DNA from 3 places in the Telluria sp. AZSoR62 genome. Region 2 is predicted to be linked to each of the others. Evidence: predicted binding sites of a transcription regulator. Region 2 holds the regulator's gene; each other region holds the start of a gene.
The links. The regulator LexA, encoded in region 2, represses DNA repair genes until DNA is damaged. The targets are predictions, from matches to a motif close to ACTGTATNNNNATACAGT.
Positions count from the first base shown of each region.

Region 1: the regulator LexA is predicted to act here: its motif matches at 3,136-3,153, upstream of recA (recombinase RecA).
Region 3: the regulator LexA is predicted to act here: its motif matches at 1,337-1,354, upstream of AC3XQU_RS19815 (VRR-NUC domain-containing protein).

Region 1 is NZ_JBYTST010000001.1:694,044-699,611, reverse strand. Features, by position in the region: gene AC3XQU_RS03080 (sodium:solute symporter family protein) at 1-440, opposite strand, end outside; gene AC3XQU_RS03075 (DUF4212 domain-containing protein) at 437-757, opposite strand; gene AC3XQU_RS03070 (sensor histidine kinase) at 738-2,318, opposite strand; gene AC3XQU_RS03065 (response regulator) at 2,315-3,025, opposite strand; gene recA (recombinase RecA) at 3,260-4,351, shown strand; gene recX (recombination regulator RecX) at 4,378-4,836, shown strand; gene AC3XQU_RS03050 (DUF2889 domain-containing protein) at 5,324-5,568, shown strand, end outside.
Region 2 is NZ_JBYTST010000003.1:207,049-212,616, forward strand. Features, by position in the region: gene AC3XQU_RS06835 (replicative DNA helicase) at 1-1,021, opposite strand, end outside; gene rplI (50S ribosomal protein L9) at 1,140-1,592, opposite strand; gene rpsR (30S ribosomal protein S18) at 1,629-1,919, opposite strand; gene priB (primosomal replication protein N) at 1,955-2,245, opposite strand; gene rpsF (30S ribosomal protein S6) at 2,284-2,676, opposite strand; gene lexA (transcriptional repressor LexA) at 2,951-3,583, shown strand; gene AC3XQU_RS06865 (tetratricopeptide repeat protein) at 3,659-4,378, opposite strand; gene AC3XQU_RS06870 (cystathionine gamma-synthase family protein) at 4,478-5,568, opposite strand, start outside.
Region 3 is NZ_JBYTST010000014.1:104,048-109,615, reverse strand. Features, by position in the region: partial or broken gene AC3XQU_RS19825 (AAA family ATPase) at 1-372, opposite strand, end outside; gene AC3XQU_RS19820 (hypothetical protein) at 468-1,265, shown strand; gene AC3XQU_RS19815 (VRR-NUC domain-containing protein) at 1,368-3,014, shown strand; gene AC3XQU_RS19810 (ATP-dependent DNA helicase) at 3,011-5,287, shown strand; gene AC3XQU_RS19805 (LytR/AlgR family response regulator transcription factor) at 5,284-5,568, opposite strand, start outside.

The DNA.
Region 1 (5,568 bases), on a different contig from region 2:
CGCGCCGCCAGGAAATCCGGAATGGTGTACTGCGCGAACTTGCGCAGGTAAGGCGCGATGAGCAGGGCCACCAGCACATAGCCTCCGGTCCAGCCCATGATGTAGGCCAGGCTGTCGAAGCCGTGCAGGTACAGGCCGCCGGCCAGGCTGATGAAGCTGGCCGCCGAGATCCAGTCGGCGGCCGTGGCCATGCCGTTGAACAGGGCCGGCACGCGCCTGCCGGCCACGTAGTATTCGGTGACGTTCGAAGTGCGCGCCACCACGCCGATGGTGGCGTACAGCGCGATGGTGGCGAACATGAAGATGTAGCCGATCCACAGGCGCGGCATGCCTTCCTGCTCGAGCAGGGCCAGCGAGGCCAGGAACAGTGCGAAGCAGCCGGTGTACCAGAGGTAGTAGCGCGACAGCTTGCGGAAATACGGCGGCTTCGGGTTGCTCATGCGCCCGCCTCCGGCAGGGCGTACAGCCGGTCGAGGCGGTGCATGCGCCAGGCGTACCAGGCGATGATGGCCAGCGACACCAGCGAGGCGCCTTGCGCGGCCATGTAGAACGACAGCGGCCAGCCGAACACGCTGAACTGCGCCAGCTCGCGCGCGAAATAGACGGTGCCGAAACCGGTGGCCAGCCACAGGACCAGCAGTACGGCGGTCAGGCGCCGGGTGCGCTCCCAGTGCGCGGCGCGGGCCGCCATCAGGCGCTGGTGGCGCGCGGCCGCGTCGGCCGGCGAGGCGGGAGGGCTAGGGGGCTTGGTCGGCATCGGCGGCGTCGGCGTGGTGCTGCGGTGGCGGGAAGGTCAGGCGGAACAGGCTCCCGGGGTGCTTCCTGGAGTCGCTGCGTGGATTGTTGAAGATGTCGACTTCGGCGCCGTGCTGCTGGGCGATCTCGCGCACGATCGCCAGCCCCAGGCCGCTGCCCTGCACATTGCTGCCGAGGATGCGGTAGAAGCGCTGGAACACGTTGGCGCGCTCGGAGGGCGCGATGCCGGGGCCGGTGTCCTCGACTTCAAGCAGCACGTGCTCGCCGTCGCGCCGCACGCGCACCGTCACGCTGCCGCCCTGCGGCGTGTAGCGCAGCGCATTGTCGATCAGGTTCGACAGCAGCTCGCGCAGCATGAGCGCATTGCCGGCGATGACGGGCGGCTCCGCGGGTGGCTGGTCCGGCAGCTCGAGGCCGAAGTCGATCCGGTGCGCGAACGACGCCTGCACCCAGTCCTGCACGACGGCGCGCGCCAGCTGCGCCAGGTCGATCGCCTCGAAGGCCAGGCCCGCATGCGGCTGGTTCTCGGCGCGCGCCAGCGCCAGCAGCTGGTTGACCAGGCGCGTGGCCGATTCCGAACTCTTGGCCAGCTGCTCGAGCGAGCGGTGGATTTCCTCCGGGTCGACCTGGCGCAGGGCCAGCTCGGACTGCATGCGCATGCCGGCCAGCGGGGTCTTCATCTGGTGCGCGGCGTCGGCGATGAAGCGCTTCTGCATCTCGACGGTCTGGGCCAGGCGCTCGAGCATGTCGTTGAAGGAACCCACCAGCGGCGAGATCTCTTCCGGCACCTGGCGCGGGTCGATCGGCGACAGATCGTCGTGGGGCCGCGCGCGGATGCGCTCCTGCAGCTCGGCCAGCGGCGTCAGGCCGCGCGACAGCGCGAACCAGACCAGGGCCAGGATCACCGGCAGGATGATGAACTGCGGCAGGATCACGCCCTTGATGATCTCGTTGGCCAGGTGGGCGCGCTTGTCGAGCGTCTCGGCCACCTGCACCAGGGCCAGGTCGGGCGCTGCGCGGCCCGCGTCCTCGCCGCGCAGCGGGTCCAGGTGCACGTAGGAATAGGCCACGCGCAGCGGCGTGCCGTGGATACTGTCGTTGCGGAAGCTCACGGCGCCGCTGCGGCTGCCGTCGGCCGCGGCGCCGGCCGTGCTGGCGCGCGGGCGCGGCAGGTCGCGGTCGCCGTCGATGTGCAGGCCGTCGGGCCCGCTGATCTGGAAGTAGACGCTGTCGACATCGTCGGCGCGCAGCACGTCGCGCGCACTGGCCGGCAGCTGCACGCTGGGGCGCCCGGCCACGGTGCGGATCTGCTGCGACAGCACGGTGACGCGGTCTTCCAGCGCGTCGTCGAAAGGCTGGTTGGCGATCGACTTTGCCACCAGGTAGGTGATCGCGATGCTCATCGGCCACAGCAGCAGGAGCGGGGCCAGCATCCAGTCGAGGATCTCGCCGAACAGCGAGTGCCGGATGTTCTCGTCCGGTTCGGGATTGGGTGGAATGTAGGGCTGCTCGGGCGCCCAGGGAGCGGGCGCGGCCTCGAACCCGGTGTGGCGCTCGCTCACTTCTCGGCGGATTTGCTGTCGGCGGTGGCGCGCGGGGCGTCGGAGTACTTTTCCAGGCAATAGCCCAGGCCGCGCACGGTGGCGATGCGCACGCCGCCGACCTCGATCTTCTTGCGCAGGCGGTGCACATAGACTTCGATGGCGTTGTTCGACACTTCCTCGCCCCATTCGCACAGGTGGTCGACCAGCTGTTCCTTGGAAACCAGGCGCCCGGTACGCGCCAGCAGCACTTCCAGCAGGCCCAGCTCGCGCGCCGACAGGTCGAGCATCTGCTCGTTGATATAGGCGCTGCGGCCGACCTGGTCGTAGACCAGCGGGCCGTGACGCACCACGGCCGGGCCGCCGCCGGCGCCGCGGCGGGTGAGGGCGCGCACGCGGGCCTCGAGCTCGGACAGGGCGAAAGGCTTGGCCATGTAGTCGTCGGCGCCCAGGTCGAGGCCTTCGACGCGCTGCTCGACCGAATCGGCCGCGGTGAGGATCAGCACCGGGAGCAGCGAGGAACGCGCGCGCAGGCGGCGCAGCACTTCGAGGCCGGACAGCTTGGGCAGGCCGAGGTCGAGGATGAGCAGGTCGAATTCCTGGGTGGACAGCGCGGTGTCGGCGTCTTCGCCGTTCTTGACGCAGTCGATGGCATAGCCGGACTGGCGCAGCGAGCGCGTGAGTCCGTCGGCAAGTACGCTATCATCTTCGGCGAGCAGAATTCGCATGGGAGCACCTGGTAAACGTTAGACTTTCGACAGGGCCTATTGTGTTTGATTTATCGCAACAATGCGAGCCTCCTCTTCACAACACCGCCATTTTTTCGCTTGCACAAACTACTGGATTTATATACAGTACTGACTTGAATTCATGTTTGAGAACCACTGGAATTTTATACAGTAGTGACCTTGATTTGCGCGGTAGCGACCCTACCTTGCCTACTCCACAGCTGAAAGTACACCATGGACGACAAAAAAACCGCAGTAAACGCCGCTGAAAAGGGCAAGGCGCTGGCCGCCGCCCTGGCGCAGATTGAAAAGCAGTTTGGCAAGGGTTCGGTCATGCGTATGGATGCCAATACGCCGGTCGAGGAAGTGCAGACTGTTTCCACCGGCTCGCTGGGCCTGGACATCGCGCTGGGCGTCGGTGGCCTGCCGCGTGGCCGTATCGTCGAGATCTACGGTCCTGAATCGTCGGGTAAAACCACCCTGACGCTGCAGACCATCGCGCAAATGCAAAAACTGGGCGGCACCTGCGCCTTCATCGACGCCGAGCACGCGCTCGACGTGGGCTATGCGCAAAAGCTCGGCATCAAGCTCGACGAACTGCTGATCTCGCAGCCGGATACCGGCGAGCAGGCCCTCGAAATCACCGACGCCCTGGTGCGTTCGGGTTCGGTCGACCTCGTGGTCATCGACTCGGTGGCGGCACTGACGCCGCGCGCCGAGATCGAAGGCGACATGGGCGACTCGCTCCCGGGCCTGCAGGCTCGCCTGATGTCGCAGGCGCTGCGCAAGCTCACCGGCTCGATCAACCGTACCAACACCCTGGTCATCTTCATCAACCAGATCCGTATGAAGATCGGCGTGATGTTCGGCAGCCCGGAAACCACGACCGGCGGTAACGCGCTGAAGTTCTACGCCTCCGTGCGCCTGGACATCCGCCGTACCGGTTCGATCAAGTCGGGTGACGAAGTGATCGGTAACGAAACCAAGGTCAAGGTTGTCAAGAACAAGATCGCGCCGCCGTTCAAGGAAGCGCACTTCGACATTCTTTATGGAGAAGGCACGTCGCGCGAAGGCGAAATCCTGGACCTCGGCGCCGACAACAAGATCGTCGAGAAGTCGGGCTCGTGGTACAGCTATAACGGCGAACGCATCGGACAGGGCAAGGACAACGCCCGCCAGTTCCTGCGCGATCGCCCTGCGCTGGCCCGCGAGATCGAAAACAAGGTCCGTACGGCCTTGGGCGTGCGCGAACTGCCGCCGGTCACCGCTGCTGTCGCTGCCGCCGAAGAAGCCGGCAGGGTGAAGCTGCAGGCGGTCGGCGAGTAATCGCCGGCGGTCTTCGCTAATCCTGCATGCCAGCACCCCAGCTCAGCCTCAAAGGGCGCGCGCTTCGCTACCTGTCGATGCGCGAGCACAGCCGGCTCGAGCTGGGACGCAAACTGGCCCGTTATGCCGAGGAGGGCGATGACGTGGAAGCCCTCCTGGATTTCCTTGAAAAGAACAACTGGCTGTCGCAGGAACGTTTCGCCGAATCGCTCATCAACCGGCGTGCGGCACGGTTCGGCAACAGCCGCGTGATGGCCGAGCTGAAAAGCCACGGCCTCAAGGGCGAAGCCCTGGACGAGCTCAAGGCCGGCCTGGCCGACACCGAAACGGCGCGCGCGACCGAAGTCTGGCAACGCAAGTTCGGCACCGTCGCGCTTGATGCGGCCGAGCGCGCCAAGCAGATGCGTTTCCTGCTGCAGCGCGGCTTTTCGCAGCGCGCCGCACGGGTGGCGATGCAGGGCGGACCGGACGACGACGAGTTCTGACGGGCGGGCGCTTGCCATCCTGGCAGCCTGGTCGTACGCGTTTGGATGGCGTGCAGAAGGACGGTCGTTCCTGTCGCTTGGCCTGCTTGTAGCCGCATCGTCCAGCCAGCACCTTCACTGTATTGTTAGGCCGCCTTTCCAGGTGAGCCGTTCCGGCGCCAGCGCGGAGCGTCATCCCCGATATGCTCCGGCATATTCCTCAACGGGCGATGGCGCTGCGCGCTGGCGCCGGTCTGCATTTTCCCGCAACGCCTGCGGCATCGATCTCCAAGCTGCTGCAACATTGCCCACTCTGCAAGAAACCCTGTCAAATCTGCCTTTCACCTCCCCAAAACGGCTTTGTTGCAGTGCAACCGATAACGCGCTGTGATAAACTTTTGTGGTTTAAGCAGCGCCGCATGAGCGGTTGTTGTCGTAGAAGCTACGGCAACGTGCATGACGCACACTGGCTGCACCACTAACGGCCGCGCAAGCGGCATTGGTTTTTATGCCCCTGTCTCTTCCCGTATCGCGCTCGCTCCGGCATACGCGCGCCATCACCGTCGAAGCCTATGCGCGCGATGATGGCCTGTGGGATCTGGACGCCAGCATCCGCGACGTCAAAACCCGTGACATTCCCCTCGCTTCCGGCACCCGTCCGGGCGGCCTGCCCGTGCACGACCTGAAACTGCGCGTGACCATCGACCGCGACCTGACCATCGTGGATGCCGAAGCCGCGTCCGATGCCGTCCC
Region 2 (5,568 bases):
GCTGGCTACCCTGCATCAGCTGCAGGTAGTCGACGATGATCAGGCCGAGCTTGCCGCACTGGCGGGCCAGGCGGCGCGCGCGCGCGCGCATCTCGATCGGGTTCAGCGCCGGCGTCTCGTCGATGTAGAGCTGGGCGTCGTTCATCTTCTGGATGGCGTGCGTCAGGCGCGGCCAGTCCTCGTCGTTCAGGCGGCCGGTACGCAGGCGGTGCTGGTCGAGCTGGCCGACCGAGCCGAGCATACGCATGGCCAGCTGGGTGCCGCCCATCTCCATCGAGAACACGGCCACCGGCAGGCCCGCCTCGATCGCGACGTTCTCGCCGATGTTCACCGAGAAGGCGGTCTTGCCCATCGACGGACGGCCGGCGACGATCACCAGGTCGCCCGGCTGCAGGCCGGAGGTCATGCGGTCGAGGTCGATGAAACCGGTCGGCACGCCCGTGATCTCGCCCTGGTTCTCGCGCGAATACAGTTCGTCGATGCGCTCGACCACCTGGGTGAGCAGCGGCTGGATCGGGTTCCAGCCCTGGGCGCCGCGCGCGCCGGTTTCGGCAATCGCGAAGATCTTCGACTCGGCCTCGTCGAGCATCTGCTTGACTTCCTTGCCCTGCGGGTTGAAGGCATTGCCCGAGATCTCGTCGGCGACCGTGATGAGCTTACGCAGGATGCCGCGGTCGCGCACGATCTCGGCATAGCGGCGGATGTTGGCCGCCGACGGCGTGTTCTGCGCCATCGCGTTCAGGTACTGCAGGCCGCCCACGTCCTCGGCCTTGCCCAGCGAAACCATGGCCTCGTAGACCGTGATCACGTCGGCCGGCTTGCCGCCGTTGATCAGGCGGACCATCTGTTCGAAGATGATGCGGTGGTCGTAGCGGTAGAAGTCGTCCGCGTGCATGAAGTCGGCAATACGGTCCCACGCCGCGTTATCGCGCAGGAGGCCGCCGATGACGGACTGCTCTGCTTCGATGGAATGCGGGGGGATGCGCAGCGAGTCGACTTGCGGATCGGATGGGGAATTCATGGCGGGCATTATACCTTTTCCGGTCACACGGCTGACATAATTGGGTAGATTCTGGCAATAAAAAAAGCCGGGCGAACCCGGCTTTTTCATTTATGCAACATGTGCATTCAGCGACCGCTTAGGCAGCTTCGCCAACAACCGCAACCGTGATTTCCGACACGACATCGGTGTGCAGGGCGACTGCCACCGGGAATTCACCGGTGGTCTTCAGCGGGCCGGTCGGCAGGCGAACCTGCGACTTCTCCACTGCGAAACCTTGCTTGGTCAGGGCTTCGGCGATGTCGAAGTTGGTGACCGAACCGAACAGGCGGCCATCGACGCCGGCCTTCTGGCCGATGGTGACGGTCATGCCGCTCAGCTTGTCGCCTTGCGCCTGGGCAGCCGACAGCTTTTCAGCTGCTGCTTTTTCCAGTTCTGCGCGCTTGACTTCGAACTCGGCCACAGCGGCCTGGGTAGCACGGCGTGCCATCTTTTGCGGGATCAGGAAGTTACGTGCGTAACCGTCCTTGACCTTGACCACGTCGCCCAGGTTGCCGACGTTAACAACTTTTTCCAAAAGGATAACTTGCATATTTTTCTCCAGAAATTCTGATCTGTACGCCGCGGATTAACCGTGGTGCAGGTCGGTGTACGGCAGCAGCGCGAGGTAGCGTGCGCGCTTGATCGCGGTATCGACCTGGCGCTGGTAGTGCGCCTTGGTGCCGGTCAGGCGTGCCGGCATGATCTTGCCGTTTTCCTGGACGAAGTCCTTCAGGGTGTCGACGTCTTTGTAGTCGACCTGTTCCACGTTTGCAGCGGTGAAGCGGCAGAACTTCTTGCGCTTGAACAGCGGGTTCTGCTGTTTGCGCTTCAGTTTTTCTTTGGCTTTGTTTTTGTCGAACTTTTTACCGAATGCCATTTTAGGCTCCTGTATCTATCTAAATGAATGCCGCGTCAGGCGGCACTGAAATCAATGATGTGAAACACCAGGGCTTTACTGTTGCGGTTCTTCCGCGCCAGGAATCCGGTGAACCGGTAAGCCGCGCCGAGTTCGGCGCTGGCGAACCTGCCTGAAATCTCGCCCGCGGCCAGCGCGGTGACTTCAAACTCGACCAGCCTCGCTACCCTAGCCTCTTCCTGCTGCGAACTGTGCATCAGGATGGCGCCCACGATGGGGACACCGGCCGGGGTGTAACGCAACACGTCACGCTCGGCGATGGTCGCCACGAGCTGGAGCTGGTTCACTGGTGTGCTGGGATTCCCTGGAAAAACCGGATCAACAATTAGGCTGCTGCGGCTGGAGCGGCAGCTGGGGCTGCGGCTTCGGCGCGGTGGCTCTTGGCTGCGTCTTCGCGCTGGACCGACTTCATCATCGGCGACGGTGCGGTTTCAGCCTTCTTCATCTTGACGGTCAGGTGACGCAGGACGGCATCGTTGAACTTGAATGCGGTTTCCAGCTCGACCAGGGTCTCGTTGTCGCACTCGATGTTCATGCAGATGTAGTGGGCTTTCGGCAGCTTCTGGATCTGGTAAGCCATCTGGCGACGGCCCCAATCTTCCACGCGATGGATGTTACCGCCGCGGCTCGACACCGTGGCTTTGTAGCGCTCGATCATCGCCGGGACTTGCTCGCTTTGGTCCGGGTGGACGATAAAAACGATTTCATAATGACGCATGCATTACTCCTTAGGGACGTTTAAACAAATGCCCACCTCGGCGTCAAGACGAGTGTGGGAAGGGAAAGCCGGACATTATAGCCCGAGATTGGCCAGTTTGGAAAGCCGGGTGTGGTTCGCTATCGCGATGAGTCCGCCAGAGCGCGCGGTTTTTGCCACGCCCGGGACCGCGCTGCACAATTTTTTTACACATTTCCCGTGTTTTCCCTTGCGCACGGAGGAATACTGTACAAAAATACAGTCTACTCACACAACGGATTGCCTTAACACACCCATGCTCAAGCTCACTGCAAGGCAAGAACAGATCCTGAACCTGATCAGGGAAGCGATCGACAACACCGGTTTTCCCCCGACCCGCGCGGAAATCGCAGCCGAACTCGGCTTCAAATCGGCCAACGCCGCCGAAGAACACCTGCAGGCGCTGGCGCGCAAGGGCGCGATCGAGATTTCGCCGGGCACCTCGCGCGGCATCCGCCTGATCGGCGCGTCGGTCGAGCAGGTCCCGCTGGTACCGGCCGCGCTCATGATGGCGCTGCCGCTGGTCGGCCGCGTGGCCGCCGGTTCGCCGATCCTGGCCCAGGAACACGTCGAAGCCACCTATAACGTCGATGCGGCCATGTTCTCCGCGCGTCCGGACTTCCTGCTGAAGGTCAAGGGCTGGTCGATGCGCGATGCCGGGATCTGCGACGGCGACTTCCTGGCGGTCAAGAAGATCGACAGCGCCAAGAACGGCCAGATCGTCGTGGCCAGGCTGGGCGACGAAGTCACGGTCAAGCGCTACCGCAAGACCGGCAACATGGTCGAACTGTTGCCGGAAAACCCGGACTTCAAGGTCATCCAGGTCACGCCCGAGGACGAGTTTGCGCTCGAGGGTCTGGCGGTGGGCTTGATGCGCAGCTGGCACTAGTTCAGCGCCAGCGCTGCATTGCCTGACTTGGGTCCCGCCCTGCGCCGGGACCCAAGGTGTACTTCACCTACCCCATCATTTCAATTTCTTCGCATCCGAAGAACTCTTCACCATCGCATTGTGCTCGGCCACATAGGCCTCGGTCGCCTGGCGCCATGCGGCGAAATCGGCCAGCACCAGCTTCGAGCTCACTTTCGCTTCTTCGGTCAGGTTCGACTGCAGCTGGGTTAGGTAAGCGGTCGACTTCTCCGTTTCCTCCTTGGTCATGAGCTTGGCGATATCGGCCGGGATGCGCCTGGTCAGCGGCGTGGCCGCGTTCAGGTTGGTGACATACCTGTTGTAGCATTCCTGCCAGTTGGTGACGGCCGCGCCGATGCGGTCGATGTCGGCGTTCACCTTGGACATGGCCGGGATGCGCGGTGCAACGCAGCGGAATTCGCCTGATTTCAGGTCTTCGCCGTCGTAGCCCTTGATCCAGTAGTCGATGTCCTTGCGGCGCTTGACGCGCTGGTCCATCACCTCGAGCGAAGCGGCGGCGACCTTGTTGCCCTTGGCGGCGGATTTCCTGAACAGCGCTTCGGCCTTCGCTTCGTCGACCTGCCCTGCTTCGCCATACCAGTACATCTGGCCCAGCGCCTGCTGCGCCTCGGCGTTGCCGCCATTGGCCAGCTTGGTGTAGAGCTTCATGGCCTGGGCGTAGTCCTTCTTCGCGAACAAGGCGTGGGCGTCTTCCAGCTCACCGGCGACAGCGCCGGCACAGAACAGCAGGGACAGGCAAAACAGCGTGGTCTTCATGGTCGCTTACGGATGGGGAATCGAATCCCCATCATAGCGGCATCGCGCCGCGTGCTCAACCGTTGAAACAAAACGGCAGCCCGGAGGCTGCCGCTGTGCTTACGCGTCGAGCGCCTGGCGGAAGTCCGCCAGCAGATCCACGGTATCCTCGATGCCCACCGAGACCCGGATCAGGGATTCGGCGATGCCCATGCTGGCGCGCCGCTCGGCCCCCATCTCGAAGAAGATCGTGTGCGCGACCGGGATCACCAGGGTACGGGTGTCGCCCAGGTTGCTCGCCGGGATACCGAGCTCGAGCCGGTTCAGGTAGTCGAAGGGATCGATGCTGTCTACCAGTTCGAAGCTGAGCAGCGAACCGCCGGCGCGGAACAATTCACTGGTGATTGCATGCTGCGGGTGCGACGCCAGGCCCGGATAGTGGACGGCGCTGACCCGCGCGTCCGCCTCGAGCAGCTGCGCCAGGGCCAGCGCATTGCTGCTGGTGCGTTCCATGCGCAGGGCCAGGGTCTCGGCGCCCACCGCGATGTGGTGGGCCGCCTCCGGCCCCAGGGCCGCGCCGAAGTCGCGCAGCGCTTTCGCGCGCAGCTGGGCCAGGCCTTGCGCCTGGGCTGGCTGCTTGCGGAAGTTTGGCGCGATGTGCGGGTAGGCGCTCCAGTCGAACAGGCCGGTGTCGGTCAGGGCGCCGCCCAGCGCATTGCCATGGCCGCCGATGGACTTGGTCAGCGAATTGACCACCAGGCCGGCGCCGACCGCCTTCGGGCGGAACAGGTAGGGCGTGGTCATGGTGTTGTCGACCACGTAGAGGATGCCGCGCTCGCGGCACAGCTGGCCGATACGGGCCAGGTCGGCCACCTGCGTGCGCGGGTTGGCGATGGTCTCGACGAACACCATGCGCGTCGCGGGCGTCAGCGCCGCTTCGACATTGGCCACGTCGGTGGCGTCGACAAAAGCGACCTCCACGCCCTGCCCCGCCACGGTCTGCCACAGGCTGTTGGTGTTCCCGAACAGGAAGGACGAGGACACGATATGGTCGCCCGCCTTGAGCAGCGCCTGGAACAGCGCGCCGATGGCGCCCATGCCGGTGGCGAAACAGACGGTGCCGGCGCCGTCTTCCATCTTCGTGATCTTGTCCTCCAGCGCGCCGACCGTCGGGTTGCCCTGGCGGCCGTAGCGGAAGCCCGGCTCCTTGC
Region 3 (5,568 bases), on a different contig from region 2:
GCGGCTCAGGACCGCCGCGACCAGCGCCTCGTCGTACTCGAACCGGGCGCGGTGGTTGGTCATCACGCGCTCCCTGATACGGTCGAGTTTGAGGCGAATGATCCGGGTGAGCACCTCGTCGCGGATCGGGTAGAACGGCACGACGTTCAGGCGCCCCAGGAAGGCCGGCTTGAAGTGTTTCATGAGCTGTGGGCGGATCAGCTCCGCCAGCTGCCCGGGCTCGGGCACCTCGCTTACCGGCTTGTTCAGGCAGGCCTGCATCATCTGGCTCGAGCCCACGTTCGAGGTCAGGATGATGATGGTGTTGCGAAAGTCGATCTGGCGCCCTTCGGCATCGTCCAGCACGCCCTTGTCGAACACCTGGAAAATCATCATCGCTATCCCCAAGATTGTTTCTAATCAGAATTGGAAGAACCAATCTTAGGAGTAATGCCGTGCGGCCACCAGACGAAAATCAATCCCCGTCCATGCGTCCGAACCTGATGTCGCCGCGCCGCACCACGGGCGAGGACAGCATCCTGGCGATGCTCGAACGCGATCCGATGCGCAAGCGCGGCGCGGGCGGCGCCTCGAGCGGTCGGCTCGCATGGTATGGGGCCAGCGCTTGTGTCGCGGTCGCCCTGACCGCCACCCTGGTATGGCTGGCCGCCGGCAACGACGGGGCCGCGCTGCCGCACGAGCCGGTGCTGGCCAGTGCCGCCGGCACGCCGGCCTCATCCAGCCGCCTCGATCCGCCATCGGCCGCCCTGCCCGCGCCGGCGCCGGCCCTGCGCCAGGTCGCCCTGGCCACCACCTCGGCGCCACCGCGGCGCGCGGACACGGCCGCGGTGATCGTCGACCAGCAGCCGGCCCACGACGTGCCGCCGATGCGCCTGCTCAAACCGGCTCCGGCCAAGCCCGCCGCGCTGCCGCCGGTGCGCGTGCCGGTACCGGCCGCCGAGCCGCGCCCAGCCGCCCGCAGCAGCCCGCCGGCGCTAAAGCCTGCACCGCTGGCCGCGTCCGCTCACCGCCCGGCCGCGCGTCCCTCCGCCACCGCCCGTCCCCGGCCGACGGTCCTTGCCCGCAATGCCGTGCGGTCGGCCCCGGCCAAGTCCCCGCGCAGCGCCGGTCCGATCGCCAAAGGCGCCGAGGGCCAGGTCGATGCGGACGTCGCCCTGATCTCGGCCGTGATCGTGCACGCCAATGGCCACGCGCCCGAAGGCTCGCAGATGACCGAACTGCTGTGCCCGAACGATGCCTGCAAGGCAAAACCCGCCACCCAATAGCGTGGCGAAAAGCCACCATCCCCTGCAAAAATCCAGGATATTGCTGGGTGGTTGATGCTCCGTGGAGCTATACTGTACATAAGCACAGTACGGCAACACGAGATGATCAGGGTTCTGGAAAACGAGTTTTATTATCTGGACAATTTCCAGCGTGTCCTCGACTGGATAGGCGAGCGCTATCGCGACCTGCTGGGCGACGATGAGCTCGCTTTCATCGCTGCCTTCCCCGCCCTGCCCCAGAATGCGCGCGCCCTGTTCGTGCGCATGGTCCTGCGCAAGGGAAACCTGTTCCGCGCCAGCAAACTGATCTACGCCGAGATCGGCTGCCCGGTCGACGCCTCGCAGCACCTGCTGGCTACCGGCTGGGTCGATACCAACCCGGCGCTTTCCCTCGACGAAGTCTTCGACCTGCTGTCCAAACCCGAGATCGCTGCCGCCTTCCGCGACCACCTGGAACAGAAGAACGCGCGCAAGGGCGACCAGCTCGAAGTCCTGCGCCCGGCCTTTCCAGAACAGCGTTCCTTCGGCGACTGGTACCGCGGCTGCACCGACCTGGCTCTGCGCATCCTGGTCAAGCCGCTGTGCGACCGCCTGCGCCTGCTCTTTTTCGGCAACCTGCGCCAGGACTGGACCGAATTCGTGCTGTCCGACCTGGGCATGTTCCGCTACGAGCAGGTCGAGATCTCGCAGGCGTCGCGCGGTTTTCGCTCGCGCGGCGACATCGACCATTACGTCGTCCTGCACGCCTGCAAGGAGCGCTTCTACGCCGGCGAGTCGCTCGACGAGGTGGTGCGCGACCTGCCCGCGCATGCCTTCGACAACGACTGGCTGGTGAGCCGGCGCGAAAAGCTGCTGTTCCAGATCGGCCAGCAATACGAAAAAGCCAAGGACTGGGACAAGGCCCACGCGGTCTATGCGCGCTGCCGCTTCCCGGGCGCGCGCGGCCGCGCGATCCGGGTGCTGGAAAAGCACGAACGCTTCGACGAGGCCTACGCCCTCCTGAGCCTCGCGCAAGCCGCCCCGGAAAGCGAAGCCGAACGCCAGCACCTGCTGCGCGTCGCTCCACGCCTGGCGCGGCGCCTGGGCCACGCCAAGCTGGCGCCGCGCCGCGCGCCGGCCCCCCATCGCCTCGACCTGTGCCTGCCGATGCCGGCCGGCGACTGGTGGGTCGAGGGCGTGGTGCGCGACCACCTGGCAGGCGAAGACGCGCCCGTGTTCTATGTGGAGAATGCGCTGGCCAATTCGCTGTTTGGACTGCTGTGCTGGCGCGCGATCTTCGCGGCGATCCCGGGCGCTTTCTTCCACCCCTTCCACCGCGGCCCGGCCGACCTGTACAGCCCCGACTTCCACCAGCGCCGCGAGGCCGAGTTCGCGCACTGCCTGGCCGCCCTGGACGATGGCAGCTACCGCGACGCCATCCGCCGCACCGTCGTGGAAAAGGCGGGCATCGCCTCGCCCTTCGTGCATTGGGAAGCGCTCAGCCCCGAGCTGCTCGAGCTGGCGCTGGCCTGCATCCCGGCCGCGCACCTGCGCAAATGGTGCGAGCGGATCCTGGCCGACGTCAAGGAAAACCGTACGGGCTTCCCGGACCTGATCCAGTTCTGGCCAGGCGAACAGCGCTACACCATGATCGAAGTGAAGGGCCCGGGCGACCGCCTGCAGGACAACCAGCTGCGCTGGATCGACTACTGCGCGGCGCACGACATGCCGGTGTCGGTGTGCTACTTGCAGTGGGAGCAGGCCGCTTGACCGAGGACGGGCTGAAGTACACCGTCGCCGTACGGGCCCTGTGCGAATTCACCGCCAAGGCGGGCGACCTGGACCTGCGCTTCACGCCCTCGCCCACCGCCCAGGAAGGCATCGCCGGGCACGCCGTGGTGCAGGGCCGGCGCGGCGGCAACTACCGCACCGAGGTCTCGCTCGAAGGCAGCTGGGGCGACCTGCATGTGCGCGGCCGCGCCGATGGCTACGACCCGGACCGGAACCTGGTCGAAGAGATCAAGACCCACCGCGGCAAGTTCACCTCGATTCCCGATAACCACCGCCACCTGCACTGGGCCCAGGTACGGGTCTACGGCCACCTGCTGTGCCGGCAACTCGCTCTGGAGCAGGTCAACCTGGCGCTGGTCTATTACGACATCGGCAGCGGGGTTGAAACCGTACTGCGCGAGACCCGCAATGCCGAAGACCTGGCCGCCCTGTTCACGGACCTGTGCCAGCGCTTCTCGAGCTGGGCCGCGCAGGAGGCCGCGCACCGGTCGGCGCGCGACGCGGGCCTGGCCACGCTGCGTTTTCCGCATGCCGAATTCCGCCCCGGCCAGCGCGAGCTTGCTGAAAACGTCTACCGCGCCAACACCAGCGGCCGTTGCCTGCTGGCGCAGGCGCCGACCGGCATCGGCAAGACCATCGGCAGCCTGTTCCCGGTGCTCAAGGCCATGCCGCAGCAGAACCTGGACAAGCTGTTCTTCCTGGCCGCCAAGACGCCCGGCCGCCGCCTGGCGCTGGACGCCACCGCCAGCCTGACGGCCAAGGCCGGGATCCCCTTGCGCGTGCTGGAACTGACTGCGCGCGACAAGGCCTGCGAGCATCCCGACAAGGCCTGCCAGGGCGACGCCTGCCCGCTTGCGAAGGGCTTTTACGACCGCTTGCCGGCGGCGCGGTCAAGCGCCGCCCAGGTAAGCGTGCTCGATCGCGAAGCCCTGCGTGAGGTCGCGCTGGCGCACGATGTCTGCCCGTATTACCTGGGCAGCGAGATGGCGCGCTGGTCCGACGTGGTGGTGGGCGACTACAACTATTATTTCGACGGCGGCGCGATGCTCTACGCGCTGAGTCTGAACAACGGCTGGCGTACCAGTGTGCTGGTCGATGAAGCCCACAACATGGTTTCGCGTGCGCGCTCGATGTACAGCGCGGAGCTGGACCGCGGCAACCTGCGCATTGCGCGCGCCAACGCGCCCGAGCTCGTGAAGAAGGCGCTCGAGCGCGTCGGCCGCGCCTGGACCGGCGTCGACAAGGAAGCGCCCGCGCCCTACCAGGTGCTGCCGGAAGTCCCGTCCAAGCTGGTCGACGCGCTGCAGAACGCGACCAGCGCCGTCAACGATTTCCTGGTCGAGAGCCCGGGGCCGCTCGACCCCGACCTGCAGCGCTTTCATTTCGACGCCATGGGCTTCCTGCGCCTGGCCGAATCCTTCGGCGAGCATTCGCTGTGCGACGTGGCGCGCGCGGGCCTGCGCGATTCCGTCATCAGCATCCGCAACGTGGTGCCGGCGCCTTTCCTGACACCCCGCTTCGCGCAGGCGCATTCGGTGACGCTGTTCTCGGCCACCCTCAGTCCCTGGCATTATTTCTGCGACCTGCTCGGCATGCCGGCAGACACCGCCTGGGCCGACGTCGCCTCGCCGTTTACCGCCTGCCAGCTGGAAGTGCACATCGCCCGGGGCATCTCGACGCGCTACCAGCACCGCGCCGCCTCGCTAGTCCCCATCGCCGACCTGATCGCACGCCAGTACCTCGAACGCGAAGGCAACTACCTGGCGTTCTTCAGCAGCTTCGACTACATGGAGCAGGTACTGGCGCAGCTGGAGGCGCGCCACCCGAGCGTGCCGGCCTGGCGCCAGGAGCGGCGCATGAGCGAGCCCGAGCGCGCCGCCTTCCTCGATCGCTTCACCCCTGGCGGGCGCGGGGTCGGCTTCGCGGTGCTGGGCGGCTCCTTTGGCGAAGGCATCGACCTGCCGGGCGAGCGCCTGATCGGCGCCTTTGTCGCCACGCTCGGCCTGCCGCAGGTGAACCCGGTGAACGAGCAGCTGCGCGAACGCATGGGGGCGATGTTCGGCTCGGGCTACGACTACACCTATCTCTATCCCGGCATGCAGAAGGTGGTGCAGGCGGCCGGCCGCGTGATCCGCACCGAGCAGGATCGCGGCGTGGTGTGGCTGATCGACGACCGCTTCGGCAAGCCCGACGTGCTGGCCCTGCTGCCGGCATGGTGGAAGGTCGACGGCCGCGACGACATGGCGGCCTAGCGCATCAGCTCGCGCAGCTTCTGGTAGCCGCTGCGGCTGATGGGCAGCCTGGCGCCATCCTTGAGCACGGCGCAGAAATTATCCTTGCTGCTCGGTTCGATCCGCGCGATCGACCCCAGGTTGACGATATACGAGCGGTGGATACGGATGAAGACCTGCGGGTCGAGCTGGGCTTCGAGCTCCGCCATGCGCTGGTTCTTGAGCCAGGCCTTGCCGGCGCCGGTGACCTGCACGTAGTCGTCCTGGGCTTCGACATAGTCGATGGTGGACGCCGGCACCAC